DNA from 3 places in the Methylophilus sp. Leaf414 genome. Region 3 is predicted to be linked to each of the others. Evidence: predicted binding sites of a transcription regulator. Region 3 holds the regulator's gene; each other region holds the start of a gene.

Evidence for each region. The regulator sigma-54, encoded in region 3, starts transcription at its own class of promoters, with help from an activator protein. The targets are predictions, from matches to a motif close to TGGCACNNTTCCTGCT.
Region 1: the regulator sigma-54 is predicted to act here: its motif matches at 4,003-4,018, upstream of ASG24_RS14925 (prepilin-type N-terminal cleavage/methylation domain-containing protein).
Region 2: the regulator sigma-54 is predicted to act here: its motif matches at 1,769-1,784, upstream of msuE (FMN reductase).

The regions. Positions count from the first base shown of each region.
Region 1 is NZ_LMQQ01000006.1:96,725-102,766, reverse strand. It holds gene msrA (peptide-methionine (S)-S-oxide reductase MsrA) at 1-305, shown strand, start outside; gene ASG24_RS13995 (RNA pyrophosphohydrolase) at 320-862, opposite strand; gene ASG24_RS13990 (hypothetical protein) at 1,004-1,723, opposite strand; gene ASG24_RS13985 (beta-propeller fold lactonase family protein) at 1,971-2,942, shown strand; gene ASG24_RS13980 (SRPBCC family protein) at 3,104-3,649, shown strand; gene ASG24_RS14925 (prepilin-type N-terminal cleavage/methylation domain-containing protein) at 4,101-4,463, shown strand; gene ASG24_RS14975 (prepilin-type N-terminal cleavage/methylation domain-containing protein) at 4,584-4,940, shown strand; gene ASG24_RS13965 (alpha/beta hydrolase) at 5,025-5,675, shown strand; gene xseB (exodeoxyribonuclease VII small subunit) at 5,757-6,002, shown strand; gene ASG24_RS13955 (polyprenyl synthetase family protein) at 6,027-6,042, shown strand, end outside.
Region 2 is NZ_LMQQ01000001.1:809,325-815,366, forward strand. It holds gene sfnG (dimethylsulfone monooxygenase SfnG) at 1-1,061, opposite strand, end outside; gene msuE (FMN reductase) at 1,121-1,693, opposite strand; gene ASG24_RS03995 (SfnB family sulfur acquisition oxidoreductase) at 2,148-3,401, shown strand; gene ribB (3,4-dihydroxy-2-butanone-4-phosphate synthase) at 3,500-4,210, opposite strand; gene ASG24_RS04005 (amidohydrolase family protein) at 4,224-5,084, opposite strand; gene ASG24_RS04010 (acyl-CoA dehydrogenase family protein) at 5,106-6,042, opposite strand, start outside.
Region 3 is NZ_LMQQ01000005.1:68,738-74,779, reverse strand. It holds gene ASG24_RS12935 (cation:proton antiporter) at 1-89, opposite strand, end outside; gene ASG24_RS12930 (SIS domain-containing protein) at 321-1,322, shown strand; gene lptC (LPS export ABC transporter periplasmic protein LptC) at 1,346-1,993, shown strand; gene lptA (lipopolysaccharide transport periplasmic protein LptA) at 2,048-2,668, shown strand; gene lptB (LPS export ABC transporter ATP-binding protein) at 2,680-3,426, shown strand; gene ASG24_RS12910 (RNA polymerase factor sigma-54) at 3,433-4,980, shown strand; gene tyrS (tyrosine--tRNA ligase) at 5,045-6,042, opposite strand, start outside.

The sequences.
Region 1 (6,042 bases), on a different contig from region 3:
TCTTTTTCAAAATTCATGACCCAACCACATTTAACCGTCAGGGTAATGACATGGGGCCTTCATATCGCTCAGCGATTTTTTACCTGAACGAGCAACAGAAGCAAACTGCTGAAGAATTAATTAATGAAATGGATAGCTCAGGCATCTGGCCAGGCAAAGTGGTCACTGAAGTGACACCTGCCAGTGATTTTTGGGTAGCTGAGCCCGAGCATCAGGACTATCTGGTCCGTTACCCAGACGGCTATACTTGCCACCGAATTCGTCCTGAGTGGATTTTGCCGCGTGATATAACTGAGGCTGTTTGAAATATTAAATAGAGTTACTCATCACCTACGGTAGGTAGCGCATTATTGGCCGGCTTGCGTGTCTTGCCGCCATAACGCTTGGCAGGATTGCGCAGAAAAACAGCCAACTCATTCAGGGCCAATTGGTAAACATCGCGCTTGAATTCAATCACATCTGCCAGCGGCACCCAGTATTCACTCCAGCGCCAGGCATCAAACTCCGGGTGCTCGGTGGCACGCAATGAGACATCGGAATCACGACCGGTTAGCCGTAATAAAAACCAGATTTGCTTTTGGCCTTTATAACTGCCGCGCCACTCACGCTTGATCCAGCTGGTGGGCACTTCATAACGCAGCCAATCCCGGGTGCGACCCAAAATTTTCACGTGCTCAGGCTTGAGGCCTACCTCTTCCATCAATTCACGATACATCGCCTGCTCAGGAGTTTCACCATACTTGATGCCTCCTTGAGGAAACTGCCATGCATGCTCTTTGATACGTTTGCCCCAAAACACCTGATTGTGGGAATTACATAAAATAATCCCCACGTTAGGACGGTATCCATCACGATCTAACATAAAAACTGCCTTCAATATTTACTGCAATTTTTTCACACTTTACAGTTTAATGAAAGGACATCCATGGTGGCGTGGATGAAATGGCTGGCAGCTAACAAAAAAGCCCACCAACGGTGAGCTTTTTAATGCCTAGATTGCTAATCAGAATTTACGACGCAATGACAAAGCACCCATCAAAAGCAATCCCGTAAACAGCATGGCTGAAGTCTGCGCTTCAGGCACCGGGATGACGGTCGCACTTACAAAAGTGAAGTCTGACTGGTTGGTACAGTTATGGCAAGAATGTTTGGCAACACCAGGTGATGCACTAAATACGATGCTGTCGACTGAGCGGAAGCCAAAAGGATTATTCAATAGCCATGCGCCAGTCCCACCATCCACAGCGCCACTACCGAGGGATAAGGGAGAACCTTCGCCTGTCCAGCTCGCAGTATGTTTGCCAGTTGCCGTCAAATAAAAAGTATCACTCCCTCCGTCAGCAAAATTCACCAGGAATTTTGCGACCTCTTTCACATCATTATATTCAGGGCCGTCAAACAGCAAGCCAATTGTCAGTGTTGAAAAGATGACTTCTTTAGAAAAAGTGCCGGTCAGCGTTTCATCGATATCAATCTCGCCTGCTGTTCTTCCGCCAGAAATACCTACACCTGTCATACCATCTTGTGTCTTTTTCTGGAAGGATCTGCTACCTACAAAAGTAGCAGAAGTCCCGTCTGAAAAAGACGTGCTATAACTCGATTGCCCATTTACGAAATCAGTTCCTAACACTGTGCCTGTGGTTAACGCATTAGCAGAATGTGCTGCGACCAGGAAGGATATTGCCAATATCAACTTACTACCTAAAGAAAATGTTTTTTTCATTTCAAAGCTCCTCTATATGAATGTTTAATAATCCCCATACTTATTGTAGGGTAATTAATGGGTCAGGAGTTTTTCCTACCCTACAAAAAGAGATTAAAAACCCTTAATTTTCATACATTTACAAATTTCGTTCCAATCTGTTGCTTCTAAACAAAATTTTATGCAAACTCCGCTGTCAACCCGATTTAAGTCAAAGCGTTTTCCTGCCATGCCCTTTACTTCGAACACATCTACGTATCTAAAATCAATGCATAGACGCAAATTTGATTTCCGGCATATCAGCCTGGGCATATTGCTCTCATTGCTCTGGAGTTTGAATACGTCTGCAGGCAATATTGCTTACATTACCAATCAAGGCAGCGATTCAGTCTCCGTACTCGATATTGAGAACAAAAAAGTCACGCATACAATAGAAGTCGGCAAAGCGCCGGTCGGCGTGGCAATCGCCAGCAAACAGCAGCGGGTATATATCAGCAATGCGAATAGCCAAAGCGTTTCCGTGCTCGATAGCCGCACACAACAAGCCATCCAGGAAATCCCCGTGAATATCCAGGCAGTCGGCATCACGTTAAGTCGTGATGAAAAAACGCTGTATGTTGCCGATTGGGGTGGCGCGCAAGTGATTGCAGTAGACACCGCACATCCGGAAAAACAAAAAGCTTTTAAAGCAGGCAAAACCCCTTCGGGCATGGTGGTAAGTGCAGATAACAAAAAGCTATTTATCGCCAACCGCGATAGTGATGATGTGACGGTGGTTGACACGCGTTCACTGCAACCGATTGCACAAGTGAAGGTTGGTATCCATCCGTTTGCGCTGACTTTAAGTCCTGATGGCAAGACGGTATTTGTTGTCAATGTCGTTAGCAATTCGCTAACTTTGCTGAATGTGGACTCCTTCCAGACCAGCACTATCAAAACCGGCGCGCATCCGTATGGCGTAGCGATCAGCCCCGACAGTCGCCGGGCTTATGTCAGCAACAATCATGCTGAGAGTGTTTCCGTGATCGATATTACCAGTGGAAAAACGATCAAGACTATTGAGGTTGGCGAGTTTCCCGAAGGTATCGAGTATGACAAAGCGACGCAGCAAGTCCTAGTTGCCAACTGGGGATCAGATACAGTGTCGATTATCGATGCAAAAACTAATACGGTAACAAACACTATTGCCAGCCCCAAACTTTGTCGCTCGTTTGGGCAATTTATTCTGGAAGCAAAATAATAACCGTGTTTCCACCATTTCTTTTTTTAGTTTTTTCACAGGATTGCCCATGAATTAGTCGCAAAGAGTCTTTTTTTTAGGTAAAGTCACGGGTTATTTTAAAACTCAGAAGACTGATTACTTTTAAGCTTTAAAACATCTGTAAATATCAGGAGATTGAAATGAAAAAAATATTTGGCATCATTGCCGTTTCTTTATTGCCATTGATTCCATTGACCGCTGCTGCGCACGGTGCCGCGGCATTGCGATTTGAAAAAACCGTCACCATCAAAGCCCCTGCAGCGAAAGTGTGGGCCTTGTTGAAGGATTTTGGCAATGTACAAGCCTGGCATTCTGGCGTTGAGTCTGCCAAAGTAGAGCAGAAAAAGGACGAGAACGGTGATGACACTACTTATCGCACAGTCAAGCTGAAAAACGGTGGCACCATGTATGAAAAACTGCGGTCAATCGATGACGCTGGCATGCGCTTGAAATATGAGTACATCCTGGATAAAAGCACACTGCAACTGTCCAACTTTTATCCAACTGTTTCTGTGACTGCCAAAGGTAACGAAACGGTAGTAACTGTAAAAGGCAGCTACACACGTGCCGACTCATCTAATATTCCAAAACCAGAACAAAACGATGATGCAGCGACTAAAGCCATCAATGAGTATTTTGATCCAGGCCTGGAAAGCCTGAAAAAGGTAGCCGAATCGGGAAAGTAATTAGCCAGGGTTCTGGAAAAAGTTCGCAAGGCAACAGTACACCCTGGTGGAAATTCTGGTAAGTCTTACGCTATAACTATTTAAGTTTTTGCAAACACAGTGCAGGCCAAAAGTCTGACGCTGTCACAAATAAAGGGATTGTGCACAACACAATCCCTTTATTGCTTTCTCAAGCAGTGCTGTAAGCTGACAAAAAAAATCACTTTTATCATAAAGACTGACTAAGTCTGTCACTTTTTCTCATTTCACTCGTATTGAATCTACTCCTCAGAAATGCACTTCAATTCAAAGAACTAAGACATAAAACTTATTTAATTCTTTTTTTTCAATCACTTATTGAATTAAATTTTGGCTGGCACATCTGTTGCTTATAGTTTCACCGAACACTGTTGGAAAAGCAGTGGCTGAACTAGAAGATGTTCACTCTAAAACTTGACTTGAAGGAAATATGATGAAAAAACACGTACAACAAGGTTTTACCCTGATTGAATTGATGATTGTGGTAGCTATTATTGGTATTTTGGCTTCTGTAGCGATTCCTGCGTACCAAGATTACACACGAGATGCAGCGAATAACGCTTGCATGGCTGAAGCAGGCGCTTATGCCAAAAGAGCTTTAACAGATATCTCGATTGGCAGAACACCAGTTGCGACACCTCCAACAGGCACAGGTGGAGCATGTGGAGGCACGATAACAAGTGCCGCAGCAATGACCTCGACAACTTTGGGCACTATCACTGCTACACCAAGAAATCCAGGCACAGGTACAGTAACCTGCGATTTGGCAACTGGTGGCAATTGCACACGATCATAATATCTACATAAGCAGATTGATAAAGAGCCCTGCATGTGCGGGGCTTTTATTTAATTGCAAGCTAGAAACAGAACGCTACAGCCAAGCCATTTTAAGCTTAACGATCAAAGGGCATTAAGAATGCATAGATATCATGGCTTCACGCTAATTGAATTAACTATCGTCGTTGCCATCATAGGCATTCTTGCGGCTATCGCAATACCAGCCTATCAAAATTACACGCAAGAAGCCGCTGACAATGCATGTCTAGCTGAGGCAGACGCTTACGCAAGAAGAGTGAGCACGGACATTCAACTCAATAAACCATCTGCCGATATCCCCGCCCCCATTGCACGAGCATGCAGTGAAATAAACAATGGCGTACCACTCACGTCTGCAACCACTTTTTCAGCTTTAGCGAGAACACCCGGTACAGCCAATATCACCTGCGACCTGAGCGCAGAAGTATTGTGTTCCAGGTCTGTCGCTATACTTTAAGCGACCCGATGCTCTGACTTCTGCATTATTAAGTTCTGTACTACTCAGCTGATATACTGACAGTTTAATTCTGACTGCTAAACAATGCTGGAAAAGATCATCCTCAACACAAAAGATTCGACAGCCACCGTCATCTGGATGCATGGCCTGGGTGCTGACGGTCATGATTTTAAGCCCGTGGTGCATATGCTTGACCTGCCGCATATTAAATTCATACTGCCGCATGCACCTTATCGACCAGTGAGTCTGAACAATGGCTACGAGATGCGTGCCTGGTATGACATCTTTGGTCTTCAGCCGGATAGTCCCCAGGACGAGACTGGCATCAAAGAAATGCAGGGCACGATTAATACGATGATTGAGAGTGAAATCTCTACAGGCATTTCATCAAACCGAATTCTACTGGCCGGGTTTTCACAAGGTGGCGCGATTGCGCTGCATACTGCTACACGGTTCAACCAACCCTTAGCTGGTGTACTCGCACTCTCCACTTACCTGCCTTTGAAAAGTAAACTTTCAAGTGAACAGCACCCCGTAAATCAACACATGCCTATCTGGATGGCACATGGGCGTTTTGATAATGTCATCGCATTATCTACTGCGCAATCCTCGCGAGAAGTGCTGGAAGACGCTGGATATCCAGTGGAATGGCACGAATACGACATGCCGCATAGCGTCTGCGAACAGGAGATAGACGATATCCGCAACTTCCTGTTACGCGTGTTACCTGCCTGATCTGCTTCCGACCTTCTGAGAATAATCCCGCAAGCGAAATAGTTTTGTTAAAATGTCAGGCGTTTTAACAGGTTGACTTTCATGAGTGTTTCAAAAAAATCTCCAGATGTGGCAAGTGAGTCGCAAACTTTTGCACAGCGCATGATCGCGTTGGAGACGATTGTCAGAAACATGGAGTCAGGAGAGTTGCCTCTTGAAGACGCGCTCAAAGCTTATGCTGATGGCATGCAATTACTACAAGCCTGTCAGACATCGTTACAGCAGGCTGAACAAACAGTTTTGATCTTGAATCAGCAGCAGCAATTAAAACCCTTCGAACTTGAGTGATTCGCCACAACTTCACTTACAGTCATGAGCATCTCATTAT
Region 2 (6,042 bases), on a different contig from region 3:
TCCAGCTCACGCACCAGCGGCAATACTTTTTCACCAAAGTAAGCCACCTCTTCCTGGAAGTGCAGGAAGCCGGACAGGATCAGGTCAACGCCAACGGCTTTCAATTCAACAATACGTTCAGCAATCTGTTGCGGTGTACCGATCAGGTTGGTTTTAAAACCATCGTTATACTGCACCAAGTCTTCAAACGTCGATTTTGCCCAGTTGCCTTCTTTTTCCGGGCTGGCAGCACCCGCATTTTTCACTTCGTGGCCAAAGGCATTCACGGCATCAGGGTTGGCCTTGTCGATAATTTCTTTCAGCACAGCCCTGGCCTCTTCTTCAGTGTCGCGCGCAATCACGAAAGCATTCACGCCGACTTTGACGCTGTGATTATTGGCAGCAGTCTTGGCACGGATATCATCCACTTGTGCCTTGATGCCTTCCACGGTATTGCCATTGGTGAAATACCAGTCAGACACGCTGGCGGCATTGTCACGCGCAGCACGCGAACTGCCACCCTGGAAGATTTCCGGATGCGGCTGCTGCAATGGTTTCGGTTTCAATGTGTAGTTGCTAAAGCGGTAGAAGTCACCGCGGTAGGTAAAGTTATCCTGGGTCCAGATACCTTTTAAGGCTTCGATAAATTCTTTTGAACGGCGATAGCGCTCATCATGGTCCAGCCAATGTTCACCAATCGCGGTAAATTCGCCGCGGAACCAGCCGGAAACGATATTGACCGCGACGCGGCCTTCAGTCAGCAAATCAATGGTTGCCAGCTGCTTGGCCGCCAGTACCGGATTCCAGGGACCTGGCAGAATCGCTGCAATCACTTTCAGTTTGGTGGTCGCTGCCAGCAAGGCATGTGAAAACGAGACTGACTCATGCTGGAACTCAGCGCCATAACCGGCAGTAAAGCGAATCTGGCTCAAGGCATATTCAAAACCCGCCTTTTCGGCAATTTGTGCCAGTTTACGGTTGTAATCGATATCCCAGCTGGTGCGCTGTTCGATATTACTGACCACCAGGCCACCACTGACGTTAGGTACCCAATATGCAAATTTAATGTTTTCTGTACTCATCACCCAATCTCCAAATCTGTTTTACTCTAATACTGGTTTTCTCTAAATACTGGCCTGCGTCAAACCGCTTGCAGGCTGGCAGCCTTCACAAGTTCACGATGTGTTAATAATGGCAATGCCCGCTCTATCGCCAGCTCGATACGGGCTTTCACGGTTTCACTTTTCACTTTGTAGTTTTCAAAGTCGCCCTCGGTGGCGTATACGCCAATAGGCAAGGTCAATGCCTGGAAAAAGCTGAATAGCGGCCTCAGCTCATGGTCGATAATCAGGGCATGGCGCTCACTGCCGCCGGTCGCTGCCAGCAATACCGGCACATCAATCAATGCTTCGTAATTGACCAGGTCAAACAGGTGTTTGAACAAACCAGTGTAAGACGCGCGGTAAACCGGCGTTGCCACAATCAGCAGATCAGCGGTTTCAATCGCTTCAATATCTTTCTGCACTTTCGCAGGCAGCTGTTTAGGGTCAAATGAAGACACCAGGCTGCTGCCGATTTCGCTCAACTCAATAGAATGCAGTTCAATCGGAATATGCTGGCCCAGCTGCTGGGTCAAGGCTTCTACGAGGGCGGCAGTGCGTGAAGGTAATTTATAGCTGCCTGATACAGCAGTAACTCTTAATGGACGACTCATGTGTGGCTCCTAAACTTTGGTTGCCGGCGCCAATTTGATGTGTTCAATATCGGTGAGCCAGCTCCCTGTAGATATAGCAGCAACCATGCCAAGAGTATTTTTTTTATATATTTCAATGACTTATGAAAATTAAGCGCCATTTAACCATGTTGAAATTTAGCTATATATGCTGATGCACTGCTGATATAGCAGCAGCTAAAACAGAAATACAGCACCTGACTCACGCTTTACCAGCTAAAAACTAGCTATTAGGTGCTGATTAATCAGCACCCATTCAGCAGAAAGCTGTTTCTAAAGCGCTCAACGTCATCACGAAATTAAATAAAACATTTAAATTCAATTACTTATCTATTGGCATGCTAAATGCAATAGCTACACCGACGCGCAGCGCTATTTAAGAACTAAATGACTGCGCTTTTAAATCTCCCTTATTTTTAGTTAGAAGGATTCAAATATGACTGCACATGCAAGCAACCTTGCGCATTTGCCAGAGAGCCTGAACCAGGCGCACGAACATCGCGGCAGGGATGCCGCCCATATTATTAAAAGTGATGCCGAAGCCATCGCGGTTGCACATCAGGTAGCCACTGAAATCGCCAAAGAGGCTTCCATCCGCGACAAGGAAAGACGCTTGCCGCGCAAAGAGCTGGATTTATTCTCCAGCAGCGGCTTGTGGGGCATTACCGTGCCTAAGGAATATGGCGGCGCAGGAGTTTCTAATAAAACCCTGGCAGAAGTGATTGCAATAGTGGCAGAGGCTGACCCCAGCATAGGCCAGATCCCGCAAAACCATTTGTATATGGTGGAAGGTTTGCGCCTGGATGGCACGGATTTCCAGAAGCGCTACTTTTTTGACCTGGTGCTGCAAGGCGTACGCTTTGGCAATGCCTTTTCTGAAGTCGGCACCAAAAGCGTCAATGATGTGAAAACCAGGCTGACACCCGCCAACAGCGGCTACTTCCTGAATGGCAAAAAATTCTATTCCTCAGGCGCGTTGCTGGCGGATTGGGTGCCAGTGGTGGCCAAAGACGAAAACGACAATACCGTGGTGGCGTTCGTCCCGGCTGGCGCTGAAGGCCTGACCATTATTGATGACTGGTCCAGTTTCGGCCAGCGCACTACTGCGAGCGGCACCACCATCCTGGACAATATTTTTGTGCCTAGCGAACATGTAGTGCCGCATCACCTGGCGTTTGACCGTCCTACGGCCATGGGTCCGGTGGCACAAATCATCCAGGCAGCGGTAGATACAGGCATTGCACGTGCAGCATTTAAGGACACACTGCATTTCGTGCGCAATTACACCCGTCCATGGATAGATACCGAGCTGGAACATGGTTATGAAGATCCGCACACGATCAAGGATATCGGCGACCTGCAAATCCGTATCCATGCTACGGACGCATTATTGGCCCGTGCAGGTGAATACATCGATGAAGCGCAACGCAACCCGAATGAAGAAACTGTCGCGGAAGCTTCGATTGCAGTGGCTGAAGCCAAGGTGCTGAGTACTGAAACCGCTTTGCTGGCAGGTAGCAAGCTGTTTGAACTGGCTGGCACGCGCTCCACACTCGGTGAGTACAACCTGGACAGGCACTGGCGCAACGCACGTACGCATACACTGCATGACCCGGTACGCTGGAAATACCATGCAGTGGGCAATTACAGCCTGAACAAGGTGAAGCCACCGCGCCATCCATGGATTTGATTCAAGAATTCAGCTAAAAATAAAGCCCTCGATTGAGGGCTTTATTTTATATAGCTACCTGAAAAGCACAGCGTTTTTTCAGTTACCGCCAGGCATTTTTAAATATAGCTGATTGCGGAATCCAGCAGTTTATTCTGCAAACGGCTAGGCGCCGGACGTTCGCTTTGATAAGGGAAAGTTTGCTCCAGGTCCTGCTCACGGTACGTAATCAGTTCAGCAATGGTGATGATTTTCAAACCATGCTTTTTAGCGAATAACAGCAGGTCCGGTCGCCTTGCCATGCTGCCATCGTCATTGACGATTTCGCACAACACACCGACAGGGCTGAGGCCTGCCATCCGTGCTAAATCATAAGCGGCTTCGGTATGCCCCGGGCGTTCAAGCACACCACCTAACCGCGCCCGTAACGGGAATATATGGCCAGGCCTATGAAACTCGTTTGCCTGGCTGTTAGTGTTGGCCAATGCCCTTAACGTTAAGGCTCTGTCCGCAGCAGAAATGCCGCTGGTGGTGCCGTATTTATAATCCACACTGACCGTAAAAGCAGTCCTGAACGGGTCTGCATTTTGAGCCACCATCTGTGGCAGTGCCAGCGCATTCAGTCGCTCTTCACCAAGGGCGACGCACACCAGGCCACTGCTATGCCTTACCAAAAACGCCATTTGTTCAGTCGTGATCTTCTCCGCAGCGATGATTAAATCACCTTCATTTTCGCGGTCAGTGTCATCCACCACAATCACAAACTCGCCATTGGCGATAGCCTCAATCGCTTGGCTGACAGCATCAAACTTTTCCAGATTATTTTGCATTTAAAACACTTCCTTATTCTTTTTCGCCCAGATTTAATAATCCGGCTGCGTTGCGGTAAAACACTTTATCCAACACTTCGTCCTTGAAACCCAGTTGGATAAAATCATCAATAGTTTGCTGCATGGGCCGGAAAGGATACGAGGTACCAAACAACAGCTGGTCACCCAAAAACTTGTTGGCTGCCTGCACATAGAGCTCAGCACCCGGCTGGAAGATATACATATCAGGTACCAGGTATAAGTTGGGGTAGCGGAAAGCCGCACCAACGATTTCGTTCACAAACGGGTAATAGCCGTGAAAGCAAATGATATTTAAATCCGGGTATTTCCTGGCTAGCCGCGCGACCGCATTCGGGTGCGCATAATCCAGGTCTGGCGTGGTTGGTCCGGACATCACGCACACCGGCACCTTGTGGCGTTGGCACGCCTGATAAACCGGATCAAATATCGGGTCATCTACATAACGTGCAGGCTTGCCGAAACCAGGTTCGATGTTGATGGCTTTGAACTTATGGTCATTGATAGCCTGATCAATCGCTGCCAGCGCACTCTCCACACCGCGGGTTTCGATATCCACCGAACCCAATCCCACCAGCTTAGGGCTGTGTCTTACCAACTGAGCGACCTGATTATCATCTATCGTCAGATCTGGTGTTTCACGGCCGACTACCACAGCGTAATCAATCCCAGCCTCATCAATTTCCTGCAGGTACCCTTCAACCGTGTAAGAGCGGCGGAAATGTTCAGGCTCCAGCGAACCCACCCGCTGATTAAGCCACTTTGCTGTTTCGTATGAAGGCGTGTTGGGAGTTGCGCCAAAGAAGTCATGCAAAAATGCAGGACGGTTGCGCATATCAATTATTTTTTGTTTCATGAAATCAATTCAATCAAGAGTTTAAGCGTAGAAACTTGGGGTTGGATAATTGCCATTCAGTGCCCAATCCCCCAGGTCTTTCAGTTTGTAATCCACCGGGTCGTGTAAGGTGTATACCCGCAAGTTGCGCCAGTACCTGTCCATGCGCAGTTTGGCGGTGGTGGCCCTGGCACCTGCAACCTCGAATATGCGCGTCGTCACATCCAGACCGGATTTTGTCGCATTCACCTTGGCGGAAAACACCGCCAGCGCCAGTTCACCCCTGGTTTTTTCGTCCAGGGAAAGGTCTTTTTCCCAGGACAGGTCAAGCAAAGTGGCTGCGTGGTCAGCAAGGATGGCCGAGGCATGCAGACCGGCCCAGAATTCGCCGTAATGCAGCAGCGTAAACGGGTCCTGATGTATGGTTTGCGCCAGCGAGCCAGACCAGACGCGGCTGTTGCTGCTGGTGTACTTGACACCTTCTTCCAACGCGCCTTCGGCAATGCCAATGTAGATATTGGTGAATATCAATTGCGCGACCAGCGAGCGCAGGCTGGCAAAAGAAGAACTCAGCGGACCCGGATCAATCAGTAACTCGCCATCTTCGACCAATAGCTGCTCAAACTCTGCACTTCCGCTGTCGGTCTGGCGCTGGCCGATATTGTCCCAATCGCCTTTCAGGTGTATGCCCTTGCGCTGGGTAGGTACCGCCGCGACCAGGAACTTGCCGGTATTTTCCTCAATGGCGGAAACAATCATGTAGTCCGAATCCATAGAGCCCGAGCAAAAACTTTTCTGGCCGGTGAATTCATAACCACCGGAAATCTTGCGTGCTATGGTGCGGTTATCCAGCGGGTTGAGTGCATTTCCCCACCAGAGGTTATGACTGGCGGTTAACCGGTAATAGTGCTGCCATTGCGTGTCACTGGCGTACAGGCGGATAGAAGTCAGCATCAAAAACTGGAAGGCAAATACCTGG
Region 3 (6,042 bases):
ATTGCCGGCAGTCCCAATATGCGGAACAAACCGACGGCAAATACCGAACTGGTGAGCAATAAAAGTAAATGGATTAGGGAGTCAAACATGCAAAAATTCTAAGCAACTAATTAAAACCATTGATTTAGACCACATTGCCGATATACAGAGAATACGCCGCTTGTGGTCGTTAATTTATTATAAAACCGGATTATGTCAGCTTAATTATGCCGCCACAAAACTTTTGTTCAATGCAAAAAATGTGCCTGATATTAAAAAAACGGTAAAAAAGCCTAGATTCGCTTTCTTGCCGGGGCTGTCACTTGCTATACTTAGTGACCATGAGTATAGCAAAATCAGGTGTCAAACTTGCTGAAAGTTCTGGCATAGTAGAAAAAGCGCGCAATGTGTTATTGCACGAAGCAGATGAGATCCGCCAGCTGGCCGGACGCCTGGGCGCTGAGTTCGAAGCTGCGGTCCATATGATTCTTGACTGCCGCGGCCGTATTGTTGTCACCGGCATGGGGAAATCCGGGCATATCGGCGGCAAAATTGCAGCTACACTCGCCAGCACAGGGACCCCAGCATTTTTTATGCATGCGGCCGAAGCCAGCCATGGCGACCTCGGCATGATTACCGCTGAAGATGTGGTCATTGCGCTTTCCAACTCGGGCGAGAGTGATGAAATCATCAACATTCTGCCTGCTATCCGTCGCATTGGCGCCCGTATTCTCAGCATTACCGGCACGCAAGATTCAACCTTATCGCGTGAATCGGAAGTACATTTAAGTGCTGCAGTTGGTCATGAAGCCTGCCCGCTAGGCCTGGCACCGACCGCGAGCACCACCGCGGCACTGGCTTTGGGCGATGCACTGGCGTTATGCGTGCTTGAGCAGCGCGAATTTACTGCCGAAGACTTCGCCCGTTCGCACCCCGGGGGTAGTCTTGGCCGCCGATTACTGGTCAGGATTAAAGATGTGATGCGCACTGGCGATGCTATTCCAAGTATCAGTGAAAAAGCCACGGTGCAGCAGGCAATCCAGGAAATCACCAGCAAAGGCATGGGGTTTACTGCCATTGTGAATGCTGAACAAAAACCGACTGGTATATTTACCGATGGCGACCTAAGACGCCTGTTTGTTCAGGGACTCACGGATCACCAGGCGCCTATTTTAAATGTGATGAGCAAGCAGCCCCGACTGTTGGGTACCCAGCAAATGGCCGTTGAAGCCGTCAGTTTGATGGAGCAACACAGAATCAATGGTTTTCTGGCTGTGAACGAGCAACAGCAATTGGTAGGCGCATTTAATATGCATGACTTGCTCAAGGCGAAAGTCGTTTAGGCAGACAGGTAGAGATTTTACGCATGCTTAAATATCCGATTCTGCTGCCGATTGGTTTGATGCTGTTTTTGGCACTGCTGACTTTTTGGATTAACCAAACAGTGCAAGAGCAAGCGGCGCGCGTGACTGGTCTGAGCCGTCATGCGCCCGATTACATGCTGTATAACTTTGTCAGCACGCGCACCGATGCGACTGGAAAAACAAAATATGTGCTGGCTGCTGCTCAGATGCGCCACTACCCGGATAGTGACCACACTGAACTGGACAGGCCGCGTTTTACCCAGTTTGGACAAGAGTCTCCATACACACAGATTCACGGTCAGCGTGGCAAAATATCCGGCAATGGTAAACTGGTGGAGTTTGACAAACAGGTCAAAGTGATTCGCCAGGCCACCGCTGAAAAAGGTGAAATGCAAATGCTTACCGAGAAGTTATTCGTAGAGCCGGATACGGATATTGCTTATACCGATTTGCCCGTCACTATCCATCAGAAACCAGCGACAGTGATTACCGGTACCGGTATGCGTTTTGATAAAAAATCGGAAACCATGCAATTATTTAACCGGGTGCATGTTCATTATGAGCGAGCGCCCGATGCAGCACCCACAAAGGCTGTGGTCAAGCCAGCTAAAAGCGGCACCAGCAAAAATACAAGTACTAAGAGTCGATGATTCTGGAGAGATGAGTTGAAAACGCGCACGCAATTATTTTATGTTACCTGCCTGATGCTGGGCACGCTATGCTCAGCTACCGGTTGGGCTGAGGAGTCAGATCGTGACCAGCCGATAGAGCTGGAAGCCGATACCGTCAGCGTCAACGATGCGAAAAAAATCAGCGTCTATACCGGTAATGTGATCCTGAACCAGGGTACTTTGCAAATCAAGGCCGACAAGATGATAGTACGTGAAGACCAGGATGGCTTCCAGCATAGCACTTGTACCGGCACTCCTAGCACGCCAACCACATTTAAACAGAAACGCACCGGCAAAAATGAGTGGATGCAAGGCAGTGGTCAGCGCATTGAATACAATGCCCGCATGGATAAAGTGCAACTGTATACCAATGCCTGGGTCAAACGTGGCGAAGACGTAGTGACGGGTGATTACATCAGTTATGACGCCAATGCCGAATATGCAGAAGTGATCGGTGGCACTAAAGCAAACCCGAATGGCACCGCCAACAGCCGCGTGAAAGCTACCATACAGCCAAAAAACAAAACAACCCCACCAGTGTTAGATAACAAATCTAATACCCAACAAGGGTTGCGGATGAATCGCTCGTTGCAGTTAAGGACTGAACCGGTACCCGATGCACCTGAAAACGGATCCAAGAAAGAATCACAGTAAAGACTGGCAATATGCAAACAACCGTTTCTCCAGACAACAGCCATTTGTGCGTCAGCCATTTAAAAAAAACCTATCAGGGCCGTACCGTCGTCAGAAACACCACGCTTGATTTGCACAGTGGTGAAGTGATCGGATTACTGGGTCCGAATGGTGCAGGCAAAACCACTAGCTTCTATATGATTGTTGGCCTGGTGGCATTGGATGACGGCCGTATCACCCTGGATGGTACCGATGTTAGCCACGCCCCCATGCATGAGCGTGCGCGTATGGGTCTGGCCTACCTGCCGCAGGAAGCCTCCATTTTTCGCAAGATGTCTGTGACCGATAATATTCTTTCGATACTGGAAACCCGTCCTTATACCGCTGAACAGCGTGAAGCCAAACTGGAATCATTGCTGGATCAGCTACATATCCAGCATATCCGCAATAGCCAGGCTGTCAGTTTGTCAGGGGGTGAGCGCCGCCGGGTTGAAATCGCGCGTTGCCTGGCAACTGACCCGAAGTTTATTCTGCTGGATGAGCCATTTGCCGGGATTGACCCGATTGCGGTGATCGAGATCCAGAAAATTATCCGTTACCTCAGCAGCCAGAATATAGGCATTTTAATCACAGATCATAACGTGCGTGAAACGCTGGATATATGCGACCGCGCTTATATCGTGAATGAAGGCGCCATCTTTGCCGCGGGTACGCCGGATGAAATCATCCAGAACGAAGGTGTACGTGAAGTATATCTGGGCAAAAACTTTAGGCTGTAATTTGTTATGAAGCAAAACCTGCAATTACGCATGTCGCAAAACCTGGCTCTGACGCCGCAGTTGCAGCAGTCTATCCGTCTGTTGCAATTGTCGACGCTGGAACTTAACCAGGAGCTGGAAGCCATCTTGCAGGAAAATCCTTTACTGGAAATGGCTGACAATGAAGAAGGCGAGTTTGAAGATAACACGCCCGAAGCACCGTTGCAGGCTCAGGCTGAAGTGGAAGATGCCAGTTCATTTGACGTTGCCATTCAACAGGATATTTCTTCGCCAGCCGATACTTTGCGTGAAGAATTACGGGATGACCTTAGCGGTAACGAAGGCGAATTACCCAACCTTAATGAAGAATTCACACCGCCGGAATTTGAAGATGATTATGGCGAATTTGGCAGTACCAGCAATTGGGACGAGGCAGGCCGCAACAATAATGACGATGAAGACGGCGATTTCTCCCGCCAGGATGCCAGCAGCATCAGCTTGCGTGAGCACCTCATAGACCAGATTCAGCTGGCGCATTTATCGCACCGTGATATGAGCCTGGTTAAACTGCTGCTCGACAGCATTAATGATGACGGCTATCTCGAACAGGATCTGCAGGAAGTCGTTGAAAACCTGCCGCTTGAACTTGAGGTAGATTTGCTCGAGCTGGAGACCGCACTCAAGCTGATCCAGAATCTTGATCCCATCGGCATAGGTGCACGCGATTTGCGTGAATGCCTGTTATTGCAACTTAATGCCTTGCCTGGGGATACGCCCTACCTGAAAACCGCCATTGCACTGGTCAAAGATCATCTGGCACTGCTTGCCAATAAAGATTTTGTGAAGCTGCGCAAACAATTGAGTTGCGATGAAACCTCACTCAAAGGCGCGCAACAGCTAATCCGCCAGCAAAACCCGAGGCCGGGTAGCGAATTTTCCAATTTCAGCCACGATCATTTTATCCAGCATGATGTGGTGGTCAAAAAGATTAAAGGTATTTGGGTAGCTACCCTGAATGATGGCGTGATCCCTAAATTGCGCATCAACCAGATGTATGCCGATATTCTTAAACGTAATCGTGAGAGTTCCGGCCAGTATCTGCAAAGCCAGATGCAAGAAGCCAAATGGATGATCAAGAATATCCAGCAACGATTCTCGACCATATTGCGCGTATCGCAAGCAATTGTGGATAGGCAGCGCAACTTTTTTGAGCACGGTGACATTGCCATGCGCCCGCTGGTATTACGTGAGATTGCCGAAGAACTCGAATTGCACGAAAGCACCATTTCCAGGGTAACTACGCATAAGTATATGCTCACACCACGCGGCGTTTATGAACTTAAATACTTCTTTGGCAGCTCAGTTGCGACAGATGCTGGTGGTTCCTGCTCGGCGACGGCGATCCGAGCACTGATCAAACAGATGGTCGCAGAAGAAAACGTCAAAAAACCATTGTCAGATAATCAGATTACCGACACCCTGGCACAACAGGGCATTGTGGTAGCGCGCCGGACCATTGCCAAATATCGTGAATCATTGAGCATTCCACCCGCCAATTTGCGTAAGTCACTTTAAAGCGTAATCTCTATATTCCAGAAAAAAGCCGCTAAAAAGCGGCCTTTTACTTTCAAGCAGTTAATTACTTAATGGTTATTTTGGCGAACTTGCGTTTGCCAACTTGGGCCACCACCACGCCTTTTTCCAATTGCTGATTTTTGTCTTCCACTTTTACGCTATCCAGTTTCACTCCACCTTGCTGAATGGCACGCATCGCTTCACTGGTGCTTTCTACCAGGCCAGCCAGTTTCAGTAACTGGCTGATACCAATACTCTCGCCTTCAATGGCCACTTCCACTTCCGGCACATCATCAGGGATGCCACCTTTGGCGCGCGTCTGGAAATCTGCCAGTGCTTTTTCTGCTGCTGCCTGTCCGTGGAATCGGGCTACGATTTCCTGCGCAAAACCTACCTTGATATTACGCGGGTTTTCGCCACCGGCAACTTGCGCTTTCCATTCGGCGATCGTTTCCAGTGAGGCAAAAGACAGTAAATCAATATAGCGCCACATCAGCGTGTCGGAGACAGACATGATTTTGGCAAAAATTAATTCGGGTGCCTCGCTGATACCAATATAGTTGCCCAGCGATTTGGACATTTTATTAACGCCATCAAGACCTTCCAGCAATGGCATCATCAGCACACACTGCTGCGCCATTCCCGCCTGCTTCTGCAACTCGCGACCCATCAGCAAATTAAATTTTTGATCGGTGCCGCCCAACTCCAGATCGGACTGCAAGGCGACAGAATCGTAGCCCTGCAACAACGGGTATAAAAACTCGTGAATCGCAATCGGCTGATTACCTTTGAAACGCTTGGAAAAATCATCACGCTCCAACATACGCGCCACAGTATGGCTGGCAGCCAGTTTAATCATGCCAGCTGCACCAAGCTCGCTCAACCATTTGGAGTTGAACACAATTTCGGTCTTAGCCGGATCCAGGATTTTGAATACTTGCTCTGAGTAAGTGTCCGCATTGATTTTGACCTGCTCTACTGTAAGCGGCGGGCGGGTAGTGCTTTTACCAGTAGGGTCACCTATCATGCCGGTGAAGTCACCAATCAGGAATAAGATCTGGT